DNA from 2 places in the Winogradskyella sp. SYSU M77433 genome. Region 2 is predicted to be linked to the other one. Evidence: riboswitches for the same ligand, from Rfam matches in the RefSeq annotation. Region 2 holds a riboswitch; the other holds the start of a gene.
The links. Region 2 has a riboswitch for S-adenosylmethionine ahead of QGM60_RS02600 (O-acetylhomoserine aminocarboxypropyltransferase/cysteine synthase family protein). Riboswitches for the same ligand answer to the same signal wherever they lie in the genome.

Region 1: another riboswitch for S-adenosylmethionine. It lies ahead of QGM60_RS11705 (aminotransferase class I/II-fold pyridoxal phosphate-dependent enzyme); the one in region 2 lies ahead of QGM60_RS02600 (O-acetylhomoserine aminocarboxypropyltransferase/cysteine synthase family protein).

What each region holds. Positions count from the first base shown of each region.
Region 1 covers NZ_JARYTG010000005.1:186,748-198,678, forward strand. Annotated here, with positions in the region: gene QGM60_RS11675 (CHAT domain-containing protein) at 1-311, opposite strand, end outside; gene QGM60_RS11680 (hypothetical protein) at 338-1,348, opposite strand; gene QGM60_RS11685 (FAD-dependent oxidoreductase) at 1,435-2,040, shown strand; gene QGM60_RS11690 (S41 family peptidase) at 2,037-3,653, opposite strand; gene QGM60_RS11695 (dCMP deaminase family protein) at 3,653-4,084, opposite strand; gene QGM60_RS11700 (HupE/UreJ family protein) at 4,188-4,778, opposite strand; SAM riboswitch class I at 4,907-5,031, shown strand; gene QGM60_RS11705 (aminotransferase class I/II-fold pyridoxal phosphate-dependent enzyme) at 5,146-6,312, shown strand; gene QGM60_RS11710 (homocysteine S-methyltransferase family protein) at 6,312-7,313, shown strand; gene QGM60_RS11715 (four helix bundle protein) at 7,347-7,706, shown strand; gene metH (methionine synthase) at 7,709-10,435, shown strand; gene metF (methylenetetrahydrofolate reductase [NAD(P)H]) at 10,490-11,443, shown strand; gene QGM60_RS11730 (DMT family transporter) at 11,440-11,931, opposite strand, start outside.
Region 2 covers NZ_JARYTG010000001.1:601,465-613,395, reverse strand. Annotated here, with positions in the region: gene QGM60_RS02605 (alpha/beta fold hydrolase) at 1-194, opposite strand, end outside; gene QGM60_RS02600 (O-acetylhomoserine aminocarboxypropyltransferase/cysteine synthase family protein) at 272-1,570, opposite strand; SAM riboswitch class I at 1,692-1,816, opposite strand; gene QGM60_RS02595 (hypothetical protein) at 1,918-3,465, opposite strand; gene QGM60_RS02590 (2-isopropylmalate synthase) at 3,612-4,787, shown strand; gene leuC (3-isopropylmalate dehydratase large subunit) at 4,788-6,194, shown strand; gene leuD (3-isopropylmalate dehydratase small subunit) at 6,272-6,862, shown strand; gene leuB (3-isopropylmalate dehydrogenase) at 6,871-7,989, shown strand; gene QGM60_RS02570 (phosphoenolpyruvate carboxylase) at 7,995-10,574, shown strand; gene amt (ammonium transporter) at 10,675-11,931, opposite strand, start outside.

The DNA.
Region 1 (11,931 bases), on a different contig from region 2:
CCATACAAGTGATTATTTGTTATATCAGAAGCACCTATTTCATCTAAGCTATTTACTTTAATACGTTTCAAATAATTATTGATTGTAATATCTAAATCTTTACTATCGCTCCTTAGTAGAGCATATTTTACACTATTTAGGGTATGTTTATTTAAAAAGTCACCTCTTTGGAATTTATTAGCGAGTTCTAGGTGAATGTCCAAGTAATATGGTATAGAATCTAAATTATTAGATAAGAATCTTTTTTTCACCTCTAAATCATATGCATATAAAGCAAACATTTGGTCTTTCTTTATATCCGAAACACTCATTTCCATGAGCCGTTTAATTCTATCATCTAAAAGTTCGTGGTCAATTTTTTTTTCTTGAGTTCAATTTTAGCCTCTCTATGAATTATTGAGGAATAAAACATATTCTTAAACCTATTATTTTCTTCAATTAAATCATAAACTTCATTTGCGTTTTCAAAACTAAAGGTCAGTTGATCGTATTCTTCATTCAATTCCTGAATTTTGGATTCCAAGTCTATAATCATTAGTTGATCTATATACTTGTTTGCTGGTATCAGTGATTTCCAATGTGAGATATGATTTTTAGCTTTTTCAAACTCACCTAAATCTATACAGACATCTGCTAAATTACTAAGAGCATAAGGCAGAAATTCTTCAGCCTGCTTTGGAATGTTATCTTCTAGCAAATACGCTTCAAAATCATCTACCGACTCTCTTAATATCTTCCCGTTTTCTAATTCCTGAGCATATATTATAAGCTGCCTGTAATTAACCATTTTTGTAACTTGTAGTTGAAGTTTTAGCGAATCAGGTATAGTTTCCTTTAATAGAGAATCTATAGTATTTTTGATAGGAAAAACACTTTCTTGCAGAGCATCTAATGGCTTACCAATATCACCTAGAGAGTAACCTAGATTTGTAGTTGCCATTAATAATTTTTGATAATTCTTATTATCATAATTCTTATACAGATCAATAAACTCTTTGTTGTATAGAATGTTCTTATCAAGTTGATTTGTCTTGTAAGTGAAAACATCATAATAACTGTACAGGTTACTCAGATCTTCAATGGGTATGTGCTTTAATTTTTTATAATATAACCTGGCACTATCTAAGAGTTTTTCGGTTTTACCATCCAGCCGTTCTTTTTGAATATTCTTGATAGCTTCAGCAAGTATAGATCTCGCTTTTTTTATTTGTATACTATCTTGGTATGTAGCTTCAGTTTCATTATGAACATTTTTGTTATTTAAATTATCAGTTTCATTTTTTCCTTTACAGGAACCCAAAAAGATTGACACTGTAAGAATTAAAAACAATCGGAATAAAAACCTCATAAAATCTGTTTCAAAAAAAATTTTAATATCACATATGAAACATTAAATATAACTTATATTGTTAATTGATAGAATAAACAAAAAATATGTTTGATACATTAATTATCGGTGGAGGAGCTGCAGGTTTATCTTGTGCTTTGGTCTTAGGGTCAGCTAAAGACAAAGCTTATGCAAAAGATAAAAGAATAGGTATTATAACACATCAAAAGACTTCACATTTACAAACAGCGTTATTTAATAATGTTCTCGGTCTAGAACCTAGAACTTTGGGCAAGGATATCTTAGAGAGTGGAAAAAATCAGTTAAGAAATTTATACCCTCATATTGACCAAATTGAAAAAGAGAAAGTAAAATCGGTAATAAAAACTACTGAAGGATTTATAGTTGAAACCAATAAAAATAGTTACATCTCCATAATTGTTGTAGTTGCTGTTGGCTATACAAGCTTAATAACGATTAAAGGTTTAGAAAACTATATTGAACCGCACCCAAGAGCCGCCATTGAAAAAGATAGAATTTGGTTAAAAAATACTGATCATTTAGTTGAAGAGAACCTTTATGTTGCTGGTACTTTGGCAGGTTGGAGAAGCCAATTTTCTATTGCTAGCGGAAGTGGTGCTCATGTGGCTACAGATATTCTAACACTCTGGAACGATGGAAAACACACCAAAGTTCACGACAAGCACAGCTAGTTTTTTATTGTCTGAAGGCTTGGATATTCTTGGCTTAAAAGAATAACTTCTTCAACCATAATATCATCTTTGTTTATAATTTCCTCAAAGGCATTGTCATCAAACAACTGACGCGCAAGAGTAGCTTTTATAAGACGTCTTATTTCATCATTATAAGCTACGAAAGTAATATTTGTACGTTCTCTTTCATTAATAAAATCCTGAAAACGAACTACAATATCATCGCTGACTTCAAAATTATTTATAAAATCGTATTTAGTAACATTCTTATAAACACTTCTATTTTTATCTAATTCTTCAAAAACAAAATATCCGAAATGGCCTCTTCTCCTTAGGTAATTAATAGTTTCGTTATCAAACAGTCGATCTACAGGTACAAAAACATCAGGTATAATGCCTCCACCTCCATACACGACTTTTCCTTTTGGAGTTGTAAACTTTAAGGAATCATCTACTTCAATATTCTTTTCATCAATAAGTTCGCCTGTTCTTAAACGTTTATAATAGTCATTATAATAACTATAATTATCACCTGTAGTATAAGGTTTTTGAATAGAACGTCCTGTTGGAGTATAATATCTTGAAACTGTAAGCCGAACCGCACTTCCGTCACCTAATGCCATTTCACGTTGCACTAAACCTTTACCGTAAGACCGTCTTCCGACAATAATACCCTTATCGTTATCTTGTAAAGCGCCAGCAATAACTTCGCTTGCAGAAGCAGAATTTTCATTTATAAGAATATAAATTTCACCATCTTCAAAATCCCCTCGCTTGGTTGCATAGGTTCGTTCCTCTCTTCCCTTCTTATCTCTAGTAAATAAAATTAGTTTATCATCTTCTAAAAATTCATCAGCAATTTGCTCTGCTATACCTAAAAAACCACCTGGATTATCTCTTAAGTCTAAAGCTAATTTTGTAGCTCCCTGTTCTTGAAGCTCATCAAGGGCATCTTTAAATTCATTAAACGTAGATTCTGCAAAACGATTGATTTTAATATAACCTAAGTTATCCGTAAGCATGTAAGCCGCATCAACACTTTTGATAGGAATGTCTTTTCGCTTTACAGTGAACTCAAGCAAATCATCTTCACCTTTTCTGAATACAGTCAATTTTACCTTAGTGTTTTTATCGCCCTTTAGCTTTTCTGTAATAAGATCGTTAGTGATGTTTTTTCCATAAAGCGTGTCACCATCTGCCATCAATATTCTATCTCCAGCTATAATTCCAGCGCGCTCACTTGGACCACCTTCAGTAGGTTTTACTACAGTTATAGTATCTCTATAGGTGTAAAAATTTATTCCGACACCTACAAAATCACCTTTCATGTTTTCTGTAATGCGTTCTAAATCTTCTTTTGGAATATAAGTAGAATGTGGATCGAGATTATCTAAAATTCCATTAACAGTAACATCTACAATACTATCTGTATTTACATCATCTACGTACTCGTAGTCTATGTAATCTATAAGCCGATTTATTTTATCCTTTTTACTATTCGTGGTAAAAAGATTATCTGAAGTATCTGTAAAGTTTAATTTTCCACCAATAACAACACCTGCTGCAATTGCAACACCAATAATTAGTGGTATGTATTTATTTTTTGTGGCCACTAGGCTTTTAAGTCTTCTATTTGTACAAGTTCTATACCTGCTTTTGCTAAAAATTGTAATCCAGAGTCATCTTTGTACCCTTGCTGATATACAACACGAATTATGCCAGCTTGATGAATAAGCTTACTACATTCCTTACATGGAGATAAAGTAATGTACAAAGTAGCCCCTTTAGCCGATTGTGTTGATGAAGCTACTTTTAATATCGCATTGGCTTCAGCATGTAAAACATACCATTTGGTATATCCTTCTTCATCTTCACAATAATTCTCGAAACCTGTTGGTGTACCATTGTAACCATCTGAAATAATCATTCTATCTTTTACAATGAGTGCTCCTACTTGCTTACGTTTACAATGTGATAATTTTCCCCATTCTTTAGCTATCCTAAGATAAGCCTTATCATAACGCAATTGTTTAGTCTTGGACATATATAAATATTAGGGCACAAACGTACCATCTAAGTAACGAATATAAAAGGATAGTATTTTATAAACAATTCGCTACCAGTTAAAGTTTTATCAAACTTTCGTCTTAATTTAACAATTCGCTATGAATTATCATGGGAATTACAAGCCCTATAACTATAGAAGAAAGAACCATTACCCAATCTCTACGCGAAAATCTAAAAATAGTTTGACATAAAAAACCTATGAATAAAACGACAAAAACAATGATTATTTGTGCGATTTCTATTCCTAAAGCAAACTCTATTAAAAGTTCTAGCCTATTCTGTGATTGCCCTGCAAACATTTTAAATTCTCTCGCAAAACCTAGTCCATGAATAAGACCAAAAAATAATGTGGAGAAAAACAGTAAGCTTATTTTACTGTTTCTTTCTTTTTTGCCAGCAGTAAACACATTATAAATAGCGGTTATCAATATCGTTACAGGAATCAAGAATTCCACTAATGAACCATTCACACTTACAATACCATAAGATGCTAATACAAGTGAAAGCGTATGTCCTAATGTAAATACTGATACTAATAACAGTACACGTTTCCAATCCTTAAAAAGATAAGGCACTGCTAATACCATTAAAAAAAGGACGTGGTCATAACCATCGAGGTCTAAAACATGATTAATGCCATACTGAACATTAAACCAAAAGTTATCTAACATAATTAATTCGTTTGGGTAAAACCAAAGATATAACTAATACTATTCAATCAAAATAAAGAGAATAAAATTTGTTTATTCTTATTTTCTTTCAGAGTTTTGTGCTTTCAAAGTTCAAACAACTTATTGAGATGTTATCAAGAAAGGTGGAGGGATTAGACCCTTTGAAGCCTTAGCAACCCTTAGACTTACTAAGAAGGTGCTAAATTCTACTTGATTTTTTGATCCATTTATCAAAAAATTAGATAGATAACTAAAACAAAATATGCATTTCCGCATTATTATTTCTTTATAACATTTCCTATTAAGCACGTCTAAACATGGCGCTTTGGGCTTTTGGTTTTACCAAATACATAAAATTTAATAGAAAATGAATTCTAAACATATAGAAACTGCCGCAATTCGCACTCAAATAGAGCGCACACAGTTTTTAGAACATTCTAACCCTTTGTATCTAACATCGAGTTATATTTTTGAAGATGCTGAAGATATGCGCGCCTCTTTTGCAGACGAAAAAGAGCGTAATATTTATAGTCGATATAGTAATCCTAACAGCTCTGAATTTGTAGAAAAAATATGCCAAATGGAAGGTGCCGAACGTGGCTATGCATTTGCAACTGGTATGTCTGCTGTGTTTTCAACATTTGCTGCTCTTTTAGATTCAGGTGATCATATTGTGTCTTGTCAGAGTATCTTTGGTTCTACCCAGACTTTGTTTAATAACATTCTTCCTAAGTGGAATATTTCAACAAGCTACTTTAGAATAAATGAAATTGAACGTATTGAAAATTTAATTCAGCCTAACACCAAAATTCTTTATGCTGAGAGCCCAACAAACCCAGCTGTTGATATACTAGATTTAGAACTTTTAGGTAATATTGCTAAAAAACATAATCTCATTTTTATTGTAGATAATTGCTTTGCAACTCCCTATTTACAACAACCCATTAAGTTTGGTGCAGATTTGGTCATTCATTCAGCAACAAAACTTATTGATGGACAAGGTAGAGTTCTTGGTGGCGTAACTGTTGGTAATGCTGAGCTTATTCAAAAAATCTATTTGTTTTCAAGAAATACTGGTCCGGCGCTTTCACCTTTCAATGCTTGGATTTTATCAAAAAGCCTAGAAACCTTACCTGTAAGAGTAGAAAAACATTGTGATAACGCATTGAAAACAGCTAAGTTTTTAAAGAATCACGACAAGGTAAACTTTGTAAAATACCCCTTTCTGAAATCTCATCCTCAACATGAATTAGCAAAAAAACAAATGAAATTCGGTGGTAGTATTGTCGCTTTTGAAATAAAGGGAGGCATTGATGCTGGCAGAAACTTTTTAAACAGCATAAAACTCTTGTCACTATCTGCTAATTTAGGAGATACCAGAAGTATTGTTACGCATCCTGCATCAACAACGCATGCTAAACTATCGGAGGAAGATCGCCTAAAAACAGGTATTTCAGGTGGATTAATACGTATTTCTGTTGGCTTAGAACATGCCGAAGATATTATTAACGATTTAAAACAAGCTTTGAAGTAATGCCAAACATAAAAGAAGAAATACAAAAACGAATTTTAGTACTTGATGGAGCAATGGGTACTATGCTTCAGCAATATAAATTTACTGAAGAAGATTTTCGTGGCGAGCGATTTAAAGATTATCCAACGCCATTAAAAGGCAATAACGATTTGCTGTCTTTAACACAGCCAGAAGCAATTGCAGAAGTACATCGTAAGTATTTTGAAGCTGGTGCAGATATCGTTGAAACCAACACCTTTTCAGGTACATCAATCGCTATGGCAGATTACCAAATGGAAAATTTGGTTTATGAATTAAATTTTGAGTCCGCTAAAATAGCCAAACAAGTTGCGGAAGAATTTACTAAGCAAAACCCTGAAAAACCTCGTTTTGTAGCTGGTAGTATCGGTCCAACAAACCGTACCGCAAGCTTAAGTCCAGATGTAAACAGACCAGAATTTCGTGCTATTACTTTCGAAGAATTGCGAGTAGCTTACAAAGAGCAAGTCGAAGCTTTAATAGATGGTGACGTAGATGTTTTGTTAGTCGAAACCATTTTTGATACGCTTAACGCAAAAGCAGCATTATTTGCTATAGAAGAAGTAAAAGAAGAACGAGATATTGATATCCCAATTATGGTGTCTGGAACAATAACAGATGCATCAGGAAGAACATTGTCAGGACAAACGGTAGAAGCTTTTTTAACTTCAGTATCTCATATCCCATTGTTAAGTGTTGGTTTTAATTGTGCATTAGGTGCAGAACAATTACAATCGTATTTAAAACGCTTATCCGACAAAACTGAATTTCATACTTCTGCACATCCAAACGCTGGATTACCAAACGCGTTTGGTGAATATGACCAATCACCAGAACAGATGCAACAACTTATAGAAAACTATCTAAAGGATAACTTAATCAATATTATTGGTGGTTGTTGCGGCACAAGTCCTGAACACATTAAAGCTATTGCTGAAGTGGCTAAAAAATATAAACCTAGACAAGTAGTTGTTGGTGTTTAGTTTATTGTATTTAGTATTAAAGAAGAAAGAATTATGAAGAATTATACAGATTTAGATGTTTGGAAGATTGCAAGAAAATTGGTGAAGACTGTTTACAGCTTGACGTCTCAATTTCCAAATACTGAAATATATAGTCTTACAAATCAAATTAATAGAAGTGTAATTTCAATCCCTTCAAATATTGCTGAAGGTATAGGAAGGCAATCAGATAAAGAGACTATTCAATTTTTATATATCTCAAAAGGTTCTCTTTTTGAACTCGAAACTCAGTTGTTTCTAGCTCATGATTTAGAATATATTTCAGAAAAACAGCTTTCAGAAGTTTTAGAAGAGATTACTTCTGTAAAAAGATTATTAAACGGATTCATTAATTATTTCAAAAATAAAAAGTAATGATGAATTCAACCAAACACCAAACACCAAACACCAAATACTTACAGTTATCAGGTTTAGAACCATTAATTGTTACACCAGAAAGTAATTTTATAAACGTTGGTGAGCGCACAAACGTAACAGGTTCGCGTAAATTTTTACGATTAATTAAAGAAGAAAAATATGACGAAGCGCTAGATGTAGCAAGAGAACAAGTTGAAGGCGGTGCGCAAATCATAGATGTTAACATGGATGAAGGTATGTTAGATGGCGTTTACGCTATGACTACCTTTTTAAATTTAATAGCTTCGGAACCTGATATTGCACGTGTTCCAATTATGATTGATAGCTCAAAATGGGAAATTATTGAAGCTGGTTTGCAGGTTGTGCAAGGGAAATCGGTTGTAAATTCTATCAGTTTAAAGGAAGGTGAAACTGAATTTATTCGTCAAGCTAAACGTATTAAGCGTTATGGTGCAGCAGTTATTGTGATGGCTTTTGATGAGGTTGGTCAGGCAGATACCTTTGATAGACGCATCCAAATCTGTGAGCGTTCCTATAAAATATTAGTGGACATTGTCCACTTTCCACCTCAAGATATCATATTTGATCCTAACATTTTTCCTGTGGCGACAGGTATGGAAGAACACCGAAAAAACGCACTTGATTTTTTCAATGCGACCAAGTGGATTCGAGAAAATTTACCTCACGCAAACGTGTCTGGTGGCGTTAGTAACGTGTCGTTTTCTTTCAGAGGAAATAATACCGTAAGAGAAGCGATGCATTCCGCTTTTCTTTACCATGCCATTAAAAACGGAATGAATATGGGTATTGTCAACCCAACCATGTTAGAGGTTTATGATGAAATTCCGAAAGAATTATTAGAACGTGTTGAAGATGTGTTATTAGACCGACGTGATGATGCAACTGAAAGATTATTGGACTACGCCGAAACTGTAAAAGGCAATAAAAAAGAAGCCGATAACGCGATTCAAGAATGGCGAAATGAAGCTTTACAAAACCGAATTACACACGCTTTAGTTAAAGGTATTGATGCTTTTATTATTGAAGATGTAGAAGAAGCACGAAAATCTGTCGCTGCACCAATAGAAGTTATTGAAGGTCATCTAATGACTGGAATGAATGTAGTTGGCGACTTGTTTGGAAGCGGAAAAATGTTTTTGCCTCAAGTGGTAAAATCTGCAAGAGTGATGAAAAAAGCAGTAGCCTATCTTCAACCATTTATTGAAGCTGAAAAAGATGGAAAACAAGAGTTTGCAGGAAGAATATTGATGGCAACTGTAAAAGGTGACGTTCATGATATTGGGAAGAATATTGTTAGCGTTGTTTTAGGCTGTAATAATTTCGAAATTATTGATTTAGGCGTTATGGTTCCGCCAGAAAAAATCATAGAAACGGCAAAAAAAGAAAACGTAGATATTATTGGATTAAGCGGATTAATCACACCATCATTGGATGAAATGGTAACCATTTCCAAAGAAATGGAAAAACAAAATTTTAAGATTCCATTAATGGTTGGTGGAGCTACAACATCTAAAGCACATTCGGCTGTGAAAATTGCGCCACATTATAGTAACACAGTTATTCATGTTAACGACGCATCTCGTGCAGTAACGGTTGTTGGTGATTTGTTACAGAAAGACAACCAAGTATTTAAATCGCAAATAAGAGAAGAATATGATGCGTTTAGAGAAAAATTTCTAAACAGAACAAAGCAAAAAGAATATATTTCTATTGAAGAAGCGCGACAAAAAAAGTTTAAAATTGATTGGAATACTACTGAAATTATAAAGCCAAATCAATTAGGAATTCAAGATATTCAAGATTTTGACATCACACTTTTATATGACTATATCGATTGGTCACCATTTTTTAGAAGTTGGGATTTACATGGTAAATTTCCTGAGATTTTAGAAGATGAAGTGGTTGGTAAACAAGCTTCCGAATTGTATAAAGATGCCAAAGTATTGCTACAAAAAGTGTTTGATGAAAAGCTGCTGAAAGCAAAAGCAGTTTTTGGGTTATTTCCTGCAAATTCAGTTAACAATGATGATATTGAGGTGATGATCGAAGATTGTCATGCTGAACTTGATTCAGCATCTCAAAAAAACTCGGTGAAGTTTCTAACACTGCGTCAACAACTCAAAAAAAGAGAAAGTGTTCCAAATTTCGCATTAGCCGATTTTATCGCGCCAAAAGACACAGGAATTCAAGATTACATCGGTTGTTTTTGCGTGACTACAGGTTTTGGAACCGAGCAATTAGCCAAAGATTTTGAAGCGAATCACGACGATTACAATTCCATAATGATTAAAGCATTAGCCGACAGATTAGCCGAAGCATTTGCAGAGTATTTGCACCAAAAAGTGCGTACAGATTTTTGGGGTTATGCATCTAATGAAAATTTAAGCAATCAAGAGTTGATTAAAGAAGCCTACAAAGGTATTCGTCCTGCGCCAGGTTATCCAGCTTGTCCAGATCATTTAGAGAAAAGGACCATTTGGGACATTTTAAAAGTTGAAGAAATCATTGGTGTAAAATTAACCGAAAGTCTAGCCATGTGGCCAGCAGCGAGTGTAAGTGGTTATTATTTTGCAAATCCTGAAGCTAAATATTTTGGTTTAGGAAAAATCACCGAAGATCAATTAGAAGATTACGCAAAAAGAAGAAATATTAGCAAAGAAGACGCTGAAAAATGGTTAAGCCCAAATTTGGTTGATAGTTTATAGTTGTTTGTTTTTAGAAATAACTAAACACTAATCACCAAAAACTAAACACTAACAATGAAAGTAACAGAACACATAAAAAACGCCAACGGAAAAACCTTGTTTTCGTTTGAGATTATTCCGCCAAAAAAGGGTAATAGCATACAGCAATTGTATAATAATATTGATCCTTTAATGGAATTTAAACCGCCTTTTATTGATGTGACAACGTCTAGAGAAGAGTACGTTTATATTGAAAAAGAAGGACTTTTAGATCGGAAAATTACACGTATGCGACCAGGAACGGTTGGGATTTGTGCGGCGTTAAAACATAAATACGATGTAGATACAGTACCGCATGTGTTGTGTGGCGGATTTACAAAAGAAGAAACAGAATATTTACTTGTAGATTGCCATTATTTAGGAATCAATAACGTGATGGCGTTACGTGGCGATGCAATGAAACATCAGCAGTATTTTGAGGCTTGTAAAGGCGGACATCAGTTTGCGAAGGAATTGGTAGGACAAATTCAGAATTTAAATAAAGGTAAATACCTTCACGATGTTATTGAGGTTGATGATAAAGCAGATTTTTGCATTGGTGTTGCTGGTTATCCAGAAAAACATATTGAAGCACCATCTTTAAAAACCGATTTAAAACGCCTTAAAGAAAAAGTAGATGCTGGTGCAGATTATGTTGTAACACAAATGTTTTTTGATAATAAAAAGTATTTTGAGTTTGTAGACGCAGCAAAACAAGAAGGTATAAATGTGCCAATCATTCCTGGTATAAAACCCATTGCTGTAAAACGTCATTTACAGTTATTGCCACAAGTATTTAAAATAGATTTACCAGAAGATTTAATTGATGCAGTTGATAATTGTAGCACTAACGAGCAAGTAAGACAAGTTGGTATCGAGTGGGCAATTAACCAATCTAAAGAATTACAAAAAGCTGGCGTGCCCGTATTGCATTATTATTCTATGGGAAAAAGTGATAATATTAAAGCGATTGCCGAAGCGGTATTTTAAAAAAAGAACGCTAATTCTTTTTTACAAGTACATTCATTGTTAAACCTAAAAACAATAAGAAGTATTCCAACCAAACTCCAAACGGTATAGCTTTCATCAAACCATACTAAACCGAGAATAATGGTGAAAATAACTTCTAAATATTTAAAAGGAGCTATTTGATTGGTTTCTGCTATTTGCATGGCTTTAGTCATGTAGAGTTGTCCGAAATATCCAAAAACACCTAAACTCATAAGTACTAGCCATTCTGTACCAACTGGAGTAATCCAAACATGTATAGATAATAATCCGCCTATTAGAGTTGAAATAAGCATAAAGTAATTAACCACAACTACTGGGTGGTCATCACTTCCAATTTTTCTAATAGATATATAAACTAAGCCCGCAAAAAAAGCCGATAAGAAAGCGTAAAGAACACCTTCTAGTTCTAATTCGGAATCCAGACCTTTTAGAATTATGACACCTAAAAATGCTATGGCAAAAAACAA
Region 2 (11,931 bases):
TTTTTTCCAATTAAATCATTCCACCAACCTTTCTCTCCAATAACATTTGAATTTCCAGTAAGTGCATGGTTAATCATTATGATTGGTGCTTCATTTAAGTTTTTTCCAAAGGTTTGGTAAGACAAATTAATACTCGTGGTTTTACCTGTAGATGTGGTGTATTTAGGAATGTTTATGTAATGTAAATTTTCCATTTCTATTTTTAATAGGTTAAACAGATGTCTTGCTAAGACAAGACATCTGTTTTCTAATAAACAACACTAATTAAAGACTAATTTTGAAGCGACTTTTTCTTAATAACAACAGAAAAAGCTTCTTTTAAATCGGCTTTTAAATCATCAATGTTTTCTAAACCAACAGATAGTCGTATTAAGTCTTTAGTAACTCCTGTAGCTTCTTGAGCTTTGTCACTCAGTTGTTGATGAGTTGTACTTGCAGGGTGTATAATTAAAGATTTTGTATCACCAATGTTGGCAAGTAAGGAGAATAGTTTTGTGGTGTCTGCAATAGTTTTTGCAGATTCGTAGCCTCCATCTACACCAAAGGTTACAATACCGCTTTGTCCTTTTGGTAGATATTTATCAGCAAGTTTTTTGTATTTGCTTGTTGCTAATCCAGGATAATTCACCCAATTTACTTCAGGTTGTTCTTGTAGCCATTTCGCTAATTCCAAAGCATTTTGACTGTGCTTTTTTATACGCAATTCTAAGGTTTCTAGTCCTTGAATAATTTGAAAAGCATTAAAAGGGCTTAATGTTCCACCATAATCTCTTAGGCCTTCTACTCTAATTTTGGCAATAAATGCAGCAGCTCCTAGAGCTTCGCTATATACCAAACCATGATATCCTGGTGACGGTTCTGTAAATTCAGGAAATTTACCGTTTGTCCAATCAAAAGTACCAGCATCAATAATAATTCCACCAAGAGATGTACCATTACCATTGATGTACTTTGTTAGAGAGTGAATAACAATATTGGCACCATATTCAATAGGGTTCAGTAAATAAGGAGTGGCCACTGTATTGTCAACAATCAAAGGAACCTTATGAGCTTTAGCTTCTTTAGAAATCGCTTCAAGATCTAAAACATCGAGCTTAGGGTTTCCTAAAGACTCAATAAAGAATGCTCTTGTATTTTCTTGCGCTGCTTTTTGAAAGTTTTCAGGGTCAGAAGGATCTACAAAAGTTGTTGTAATTCCATGTCTTGGAAGGGTTACACTCAATAAATTATAAGTGCCACCATATAAACTACTCGATGCAACAATATGGTCTCCTGCTCTTAATAAGGTTAGTAACGTTGTTGAAATTGCAGCTGTACCAGATGCTGTTGCTACAGCGCCAATACCACCTTCAAGGTCTGCTAGACGTTGCTCTAAGATGTCGTTTGTAGGGTTGTTTAATCTTGTGTAGATAAATCCTGGGACAGAAAGGTTGAAACGCCCTGCAGCATCATCGGCATCATTAAATACGTATGATGTGGTTTGGTAAATAGGAACTGCTCTGGTTCCGCCATTTTTACTAACATCGTGTCCTGTGTGCAACGCTTTTGTTGCGAATTTTTGTGTACTCATTTTTCTAAGTTTTTGAGTTAATAAATAAATTAAACCAAAAGCCAAATAAGCTTCGATTGAAGCGTACTTAATAGAAAAATGTTAAAAAGAAAATGCTAATTACAGATGAGTGATTAGTCTTGAGTTATCTATCTAAATTGTTCGATAAATGAATCGAAAATAAAGTAGAATTTAGCACCTTCTCAGTAAGTCTAAGGGTTGCTAAGGTTTCAACGGGTCTATTCCCTCCACCTTTCTTGATAACATTTCAGTAAGTTTTGAACTTTGTGAGTACAAATATTGCAATACAAAAAATTAAAATCCAAATATTTTAGTGATTTTATATATTTTTTATGAGAATTTTAAGCTCAAGGCGCGTATCTAGTCAAGTATTTTTGGTTTATAATGTCGCTAACAGGTTTGTTTTCAATTTTACTTTCAAGCCAAGAAATAATGTCTAAATACAGAAATGCTCGTCTCTCGTAAGGATGATCTTCGTAAGTTTTTAGAGTGATTAATAATTCTTTGAAAGCATCCTTTAAATCATGAGGATAAATGTGTTGTAAATTCTTGATGAACTTTATCATTTCCTTTTGTACCTCGTGCAAATCATTCATTTTTATTAAGAATTTATAGGTGCTTCTTAATAGAGTTTCTAAGTGATAATCAAGTCCAGCCTCATAATGTGCCACCAAGTTTAAAACTCTTGAGAAACAAAGTAAATCCTCTCTCATAGAAAGTGATTTATTCGAAATGATTTTATCTAAATATCTAATACATTCTTTGTTGTTTCCTGCTCCAAAATGTAAACTAGCAAACTTGTAGTAGAAAATCATTTTATGATGTGCATCTATTTTATCTTTAAAGGTTTCTAGTTCTTTTTCTATCTTAGGAATTAGCTCTAAACCTTCTTCAAAACTACCATCAATAAAATGAGCATTTATGTTATGAAAGTTGGTGTAAAGAAAAACTAGTGATGCTACATTTTCATCCTTAGGAAATTTAGGGTGATTTACTGTGGTTTTAAATTCTTCTAACTTCTGAAGGAATTTAGGCTTATTTCTAATGTAGAATATAGCTTCTAAAAGATAATTATTACCCTTTAAAAAGAAAACTGGATTCAGGTGAATCATGCCTGTATTTTGATAAAATAAGTCCACCCATTTCGAAGCATATTTGTAACAACTCAAAAAGTCTTGCATTAAAAAACTATACCATAATTGCGCTTTGTAATACCACAATTTTTCTCTAAAGCCTACTTTATTGAAATTAAATTTAGGAAGCCTGTCATTAAAATATTTAGTTACTTTTTGGCTTTCTTCTTCATTCTTAACGTAACCAGTTTTTAGTATAGTACTGTAAAGTTGAAGTGATAAATTAGATAGTTTGCTGGCAATAACATTCTGGGCACTTAGGCTTTTGGCTTGCAATGCAAGTTCATCTGCTCTGTTACTAATGCTGCGTGTGATGTATTGTGACTCAATTATTTTTTCGAGCTCAACAATTTCAAAAGCAAGATTCTTTTCTTCATTAGTAATAGCAAGCTCTTTAGCTTTATCTAAAATTTTTAAACTTTGTTTGTATAAGCCTTTGTGGTATAAAATTGATGCAAAATCTAGCTGTTCTCTAATTTGCGAACGTATGTTTTGATGCGATGGGCTCAATTTTAAGCTGATTAAAATCTGTTTGTATAAATGCGCCTTTACATTGGCAAGTTGCTGCTTTTTTACAATGCCGCTTTTTACTATTGCAGCTTCATTATAACTAGAAGCTTTATCCAAAAAATTAAAAAGATTTAAAAATTTAGAATCCGAGTTTACGTCAAGTCTACCAACGTATAGCTTAAACTGACGTTTTTCTGATTTGGTGAGTGACTTCACAAGAGCGAATAAATTGTCTTTTTGGTCTTTAGTTATCAATTAAAAATCGAGTTATTAAATTGTAAATCAGTTAATTAATATTCGTTTTGGACTTTGGGCATCGTAAACTAGAGCGAAGACTTAGAGCCAAACTATTTTCAAAGTATAAATTCGTAAGACAATACTAAAATATATTTTAATAAATGTCAAATAACCATATTCAAATATTTGATACAACTTTGAGGGATGGTGAGCAGGTTCCTGGCTGTAAATTAAACACAGAACAGAAAGTTGTTATTGCAGAACAACTAGACCTTCTTGGAGTAGATGTTATTGAAGCAGGTTTCCCAGTGTCTAGTCCAGGCGACTTTAAATCTGTGGAAGCAATTTCGCAAATTGTAAAAAATGCAACAGTATGCGGATTAACTAGGTCTGTAGAAAATGATATAAAAGTAGCGGCAGAAGCGTTGAAATATGCTGTGAAACCTAGGATACATACAGGAATTGGAACTTCAGATTCTCATATCATTCACAAATTTAAATCTAATAAAGAAGATATAATTGAGAGAGCTTACAAAGCTGTAAAGTATGCAAAGTCTTTTGTTGAAGATGTAGAGTTTTATGCTGAAGATGCTGGTAGAACAGATAACGAATACTTAGCTAGAGTGTGCGAAGCAGCTATAAAGGCTGGTGCTACAGTCTTGAATATTCCTGATACAACAGGATATTGTTTGCCAAGCGAGTACGGAGCGAAAATCAAATACTTAAAAGAAAACGTAAAAGGAATAGAAAATGCTATACTGTCTTGTCATTGTCATAATGATTTAGGGTTGGCTACAGCAAATTCTATAGAAGGTGTAATTAATGGTGCTAGACAAATAGAATGTACTATTAATGGTATTGGTGAGCGTGCAGGAAATACTGCTTTAGAAGAAGTGGTGATGGTACTGAAGCAACATCCATACTTAAATTTAGATACTAATATCAACACATCAATGCTGTATGGTATGAGTCAATTAGTGAGTGATAGTATGGGTATTTATACACAGCCAAACAAGGCTATTGTTGGTGCTAATGCGTTTGCTCATAGTTCAGGAATCCACCAAGATGGTGTTATAAAAAACAGAGAAACTTACGAAATTATAGATCCAAAAGATGTTGGTGTTACCGAATCTGCAATTGTGTTAACAGCAAGAAGCGGTAGAGCAGCATTAGCTTACAGAGCTAAGAATGTAGGTTATGAATTAACCAAGCTTCAGTTAGATGAAGTGTATGCTAATTTCTTGGATTTTGCAGATAAAAAGAAAGAGATTGATGATAATGATATCCATCAAATTATTGAAACGAGTTCAGTCTATAAACAAATAATTTCAGCTTAAATGTCAAAAAAAACATTATTCGATAAAGTCTGGGATGCGCATGTGGTCAGTAGTGTAGAAAACGGTCCACAAATATTGTATATAGACAAACACTTAATTCACGAAGTTACAAGTCCGCAAGCTTTCAAAGAACTGGAAGATCGCGGAATTCCTATTTTTAGACCAGATCAAATTGTAGCTACGGCAGATCATAACACGCCTACCTTAAATCAAGATAAACCAGTAAAAGATGCGTTATCTAGACAACAGTTAGAGCAACTTTCAGAGAATTGTAAGAAAAACGATATTACCTTATACGAGTTAGGACACAAGTATAATGGCATTGTTCATGTAATGGCTCCAGAGTTAGGAATCACACAACCAGGTATGACTATGGTCTGTGGCGATAGCCATACATCAACACATGGTGCATTCGGAGCCATTGCTTTTGGAATTGGTACAAGTCAGGTAGCCCAAGTTTTTGCAAGTCAATGTTTGTTATTGACTAAGCCAAAAAGTCTTAGGGTTAGTGTAAATGGAAAACTAAAAAAAGGCGTTTTACCTAAAGATGTTATCCTGTATATCATTTCAAAATTAGGTACAAATTCTGGTACAGGATATTTCTGTGAATACGCGGGAAATGTCTTTGAAGAAATGAGTATGGAAGGTCGAATGACCGTTTGTAACATGAGTATAGAAATGGGTGCGCGTGGTGGAATGATTGCTCCTGACGAAACAACTTTTGAATATATAAAAGGACGAGAATTTGCTCCTAAGGGTGAAGATTTTGAAAAGCAAGTAGCGTATTGGAAATCTTTACCAACCGATGAAGGAGCGACGTTCGATAAAGAATATTCTTTTGATGCTGAGGACATAGAGCCAATGATTACTTATGGAACTAATCCAGGCATGGGTATAAAGATTACTTCTAATATTCCTAAAGAAGAAAATGCCTCGTTTAAAAAATCTTTGGCATATATGGATTTTGAAGCTGGTGAAAGTCTAATCAATAAACCAATTAACTACGTGTTTATAGGTAGTTGTACCAATTCAAGAATTGAGGATTTTAGAGTGGCTGCTTCTTTCATTAAAGGAAAACAAAAAGCGGATAATGTTACGGCTTGGTTAGTGCCAGGAAGTAAACAAGTAGAAGCTCAAATTATTGAAGAAGGATTAAAAACTATTTTTGAAGATGCAGGTTTTGAACTTCGTCAGCCAGGTTGTTCAGCTTGTTTAGCGATGAATGAAGATAAAATTCCACAAGGAGAATATTGTGTGTCAACATCCAATAGAAATTTTGAAGGACGACAAGGACAGGGTTCTAGAACTATTCTAGCTAGTCCATTGGTTGCTGCGGCAACTGCTGTTGCTGGAAAAATAGTGGATGTCACACAAGAAATAGAGGAAATGGAAGCTGTAGGTATTTAACTTACGGCTTTTAAGTTTAAGACCCTTTTCATTACACATTATAAAATTTAAAATAGTCCTAATCTTAGGAAATAAATATGGAAAAGTTTACAACATTAAAATCATCTGCCATTCCTCTAAATATTGAGAATGTAGATACAGATCAAATCATACCTGCGCGTTTTTTAAAAGCCACGGACAGAGAAGGTTTTGGTGATAATGTATTTAGGGATTGGAGATATAACAAAGATGGTTCTTTAAATGAAGACTTCGTTTTAAATGATTCAAAATACTCAGGAAGTATTCTGGTAGCTGGAGATAATTTTGGTTGTGGTTCTAGTAGAGAGCACGCAGCTTGGGCAATAACAAACTATGGATTTAAAGTCGTGGTTTCAAGTTTTTTTGCTGATATATTCAAAGGAAATGCTCTTAATAATGGCTTGTTGCCAGTTCAGGTTTCTGAAGAATTTTTAAATCAATTATTCAGTCAGATTGAAAAAGAACCAACAACAACTATAGAAGTTAATCTAGAAGATCAAACCATTTCTGTGTTAGGTTCTGATTTGTCAGAAACATTTGAGATTGATGCTTACAAGAAAACATGTTTAATAAACGGGTACGACGATATCGATTACCTTGTTAATAGTAAAGAATTAATAGAAGCTTTTGAAGCACAAAAAACATACTAATTACACTAATGAATTTAAATATAGCAGTTTTACCAGGTGACGGAATTGGTCCAGAGGTTACAAGTCAGGCAATTAAAGTTTTAAAAGCAATTGCGACAGAGTTCGATCATAATTTTAAGTTTACTAATGCAGATGTTGGTGCTATTGCCATTGATAAGTATAATGATCCTCTTCCAGAGGAAACGCTAGATGTTTGTATGTCTACTGATGCTATTTTGTTCGGTGCTATTGGTGATCCTAAATACGATAATGATCCAACTGCAAAAGTACGTCCAGAACAAGGCTTGTTGAAATTGAGAAAAGAATTGGGCTTGTTCGCAAATATTAGACCTGTAAAAGCATATGAAACCTTACTGGAAAAATCTCCTCTAAAAAGAAATATCATTGAAGGAACCGATATTAGCATTTATAGAGAACTTACAGGAGGTATTTATTTTGGTGAAAAACATTTGAGTGAAGACGGTAATGTAGCTTCAGATTTATGTGAATATTCACGAGAAGAAATAGAGCGTATAGCACATTTAGCATTTAAAGCAGCTCAATCTAGAAATTATAAAGTCACCTTAGTAGATAAAGCTAATGTTTTAGAAAGTTCAAGGCTGTGGCGAAAAGTTGTGGGCGAAGTAGCTGAACAGTATAAAGACGTGACTTTAGATTTTTTATTTGTAGATAATGCTGCGATGCAAATGATCCTAAACCCAAAACAGTTTGATGTTGTTTTAACGGAAAATATGTTTGGAGATATTATTAGTGATGAAGCTAGTGTTATTGGTGGATCTATTGGGTTATTGGCATCAGCTTCTGTTGGAGAAAAGTATGCAATGTTCGAGCCAATTCATGGTTCTTTTCCTCAGGCAAAAGGTAGAGGAATAGCAAATCCTATAGCGTCAATTTTATCGGCTGCAATGCTTTTAGAGCATTTTAATTTGCATAATGAAGCAGAATTGGTGAACTTAGCAGTAGAAAAATCGCTGAAATTACATATCAGTACTCCTGATGTCAACGAAAAGCACGACAATATCACCACAAATAAAGTTGGTGATTTCATACAGGATTTTATTCATAATCCTAATGACACGAATTTAAATTTTACAAATATCCATTTAGGACAATCTACAATCATATAAATTAGATGCCCACACAACCAAAACTTACTCGATTTAATCAAAATGTATTAGCCAAATATCAGATATATAACAGTATCTTTATGACGTTGCCCTTTGATAGTGTAACTAAAACAGGGGCTTTATTGCCTTTGTTTCATGAAACTTGTCATAAGGGATTTGCCAATCAGGAAGATCCAACTACGATAGTCAATACATTCTTCAAAAAATATCAGGCAAGGAGGTCAGAGGAAAGTCAAATCAATTTATTATTTCGTTTTATTCAATACATTGAAAGACAAGTAGTGCTTTTCGATGCTATTGAAGATGCTGCATTTCCGGTAGTGAACAATATGGATGGTATTGGTACGCTTAGGAGTTTGAAAGAATCTGTTATAGCGAATGATAAATTAGGAACGCTTCAAAAATATCTGGAAGAATTTAAAGTTAGAATTGTGCTTACTGCACATCCAACTCAATTTTATCCAGGTGCTGTTTTGGGTATTATTACCGATTTAACTGAAGCTATCCGAGAAAATGATTTGTTAAGAATTAATGATTTGTTGGCTCAGTTGGGTAAAACACCATTTTTTAAACATAAAAAACCAACACCTTATGATGAGGCTGTAAGTTTAATTTGGTATTTAGAAAATGTGTTCTATAAGTCCTTTGGAACGATTTACGATTACATTCAGCAGAATATTTTCGATGGAAAACAGATTGATAATGATATTATAAATATTGGCTTTTGGCCAGGTGGTGACAGAGATGGAAATCCTTTTGTAACTCCTGAGATTACTTTGAATGTAGCAATGAGACTTCGAGAAACGGTAATCAAAAATTATTACCGTGATGTACGTCGTCTGAAACGTAAACTTACATTTTCTGGTGTCGAAGATAAGATTGGATATTTAGAAAATGAGCTCTATAAATTATTTACCAGAAATGAATCTAGCTTAACGCTAAATGAGTTTAGGGAAATAATGGAGGGAGTACGAGATACGGTTAAAGAAAAGCACCAGTCGCTTTACTTAGCAGAGGTGAATAGTTTGTTGAATAAGATTCATCTTTTTGGATTTCATTTTGCCAATTTAGATATCCGTCAAGATAGTCGTAAGCATCACCAGTTTTTTACAGATATGGTAGATGCCTTAATTGATAGTGGAAGTAATATTTTTCCAAAAAATTATCATGACTTATCTGAAAAAGAACAAGTCGCTATTTTATCAAAAGTACAAGGTGAGGTGGATTTGTCGTTAATTAATGATGAAGAAACCCTAAAAGCTTTGGAAACCATGAAGGTTATCAAAACCATTCAAGACGAGAATGGTGAAAAAGCGGCTAATCGCTATATTATTAGTAACAACCAAACAACGCTAAATGTTATGCAGTTGTTTGCAATGTTGAAGTTGGTTGCCTTTCAAGATGAGCTTACGGTAGATATAGGACCTTTGTTTGAAACAATAACCGATTTGGAAAATGCTCCTAAAGTGATGGAGGAGTTGTATACAAATCCAGAATATGCAAAGCATTTAAAATCTAGAGGAAATAAGCAGACTATTATGCTTGGTTTTAGTGATGGAACCAAAGATGGTGGTTATTTAATGGCTAATTGGGCTATCTATAAAGCCAAGGAGGCTTTAACTGCTGTTTCTAGAAAATACGATATTAAGGTAATTTTCTTTGATGGTAGAGGTGGTCCGCCAGCAAGAGGAGGTGGAAAAACACACAACTTCTATGCGTCTTTAGGGCCAACGATAGAAGATGAAGAGGTGCAGTTAACTATACAAGGTCAGACAATTAGTTCTAATTTTGGAACATTAGAGTCGTCTCAATACAATCTTGAACAGCTTATAAGTTCTGGTATTTATAATAGTATCAGTGATAAAGATTTGAGTATGACTCAAGAAAACAGAGATGTAATGACAGATCTGGCAGAAAGAAGTTATAAGGTGTATTCAGATTTTAAAGCGCATCCTAAGTTTATTCCTTATTTGGAATTTATGAGTACGCTAAAATATTATGCTAAAACTAACATTGGAAGTCGTCCTTCAAAAAGAGGGAAATCTGAAGGTTTAGTGTTCGAAGATTTGAGAGCTATACCTTTTGTGGGATCTTGGAGTCAGTTAAAACAAAATGTGCCAGGTTTCTTTGGTGTAGGAACAGCATTAAAGCATTATGAAGATTCTGGTGAGTTTGATAAGGTTAAAACCCTGTATAAGACTTCTGATTTCTTTAAAACTCTTATTGAAAACAGTATGATGTCCTTGTCAAAATCGTTCTTTGATTTAACAAGATATATGTCTGAAGATCCTCAGTATGGTGAGTTTTGGAATATCATTTACAACGAATACGAAACTACAAAACGACTAATACTTAAACTTACTGGTTACAAAGAATTAATGCAGGAAGAGCCATCGGGTAAAGCTTCGATAGCGGTAAGAGAATCCATTGTGTTGCCTTTGTTGACAATTCAACAATATGCATTGAAAAAAATTCAGGAGTTAGAAAAAGCTGAGGTTAAGGATGAAGAACGATTAAAGATTTTTGAAAAAATGGTAACTAGATCATTGTTTGGAAATATTAATGCTAGTCGTAATTCAGCATAAAAAAAACTAAATCGAATTTTGATATAATAAAAAAACCTCTGAATATTTTCAGAGGTTTTTTTGGTAATTAAATTTATGAAACAATACAAAACATTCTCATTTAGTGATCATTTAATCTGAAATCAGGATAGGCATCCATACCGTGTTCGTGGGCATCAAGCCCTTCTAGTTCTTCTAGTTCAGAAACTCTGATACCAACTGTTTTCTTTAAAATGAATATTATGATGAAGGAAGATAAGAGGCATATTAAGGCGTAAGCTAGTACACCATATAATTGTGGTAAAAATGCTAATTGGTTAGCGGCTTCAGAAATAGTGGCAACAACATCACCGTTACTATTAATGAATTCACCACCGTCATTGGTTGCGGCTTTAAATCCAAGTAGGCCTACGGCTAAAGTACCCCAAATACCACATATTAAATGAACGGCTATTGCACCAACAGGATCGTCTAATTTTAACTTATCAATAAAACTTACGGCAAACACAATTAAAGCTCCAGATACTATTCCGATGATTATTGAGTCTGTTGGGCTCATAACGTCAGCTCCCGCAGTAATACCTACTAAACCACCTAGTATACCATTCAAGAACATAGTAAGATCTAGATTTTTATAAGCTATGGTTGATATGATAGCGGATGATACACCACCAGCTGCAGCGGCTAAACATGTTGTTACTAATGTTAAAGAGGTTAGTTCTGGATCAGCTGATAAAACAGAGCCTCCATTAAAACCAAACCATCCAAGCCATAAAATCAATACACCAGCAGTAGCAATAGGTATATTGTGTCCAGGAATAGCTTGTGACTTACCGTTTTTAAATTTACCAATTCTTGGCCCTAATAAGCAAACTGCAACTAATGCAGCCCAACCACCTACGGAATGAACTAATGTTGAGCCCGCAAAATCATAGAAGCCTAATTGATCTAAAAAGCCACCTCCCCATTTCCATGAACCTGCTATAGGATAAACTAATCCTACGTAAAAAAGGGTGAATATCATAAATGGTCCAATTTTAATACGCTCTGCTACAGCGCCAGAAACTATAGTGGCTGCGGTAGCTGCAAACATTCCTTGGAATAAAAAATCAGTCCAATAAGTATAGCCTCCGTTGTAAGCTAAGTCTAATGTTTCTGATGTTGTGAGTGGAGCATCTAAGCCAAAACCAGCAAAGCCTAAATAACCATTGAATTCTCCAGGATACATTAAATTAAAGCCTACTAAGCAATAGAGAAGTAAACCTATTGTAATGATGAAAATATTTTTAAAAAGTATGTTTAACGTGTTTTTTTGACGTGTAAGACCGATCTCTAAAAAAGCAAAGCCTAAGTGCATAAAGAAAACCAGTGCAGTACA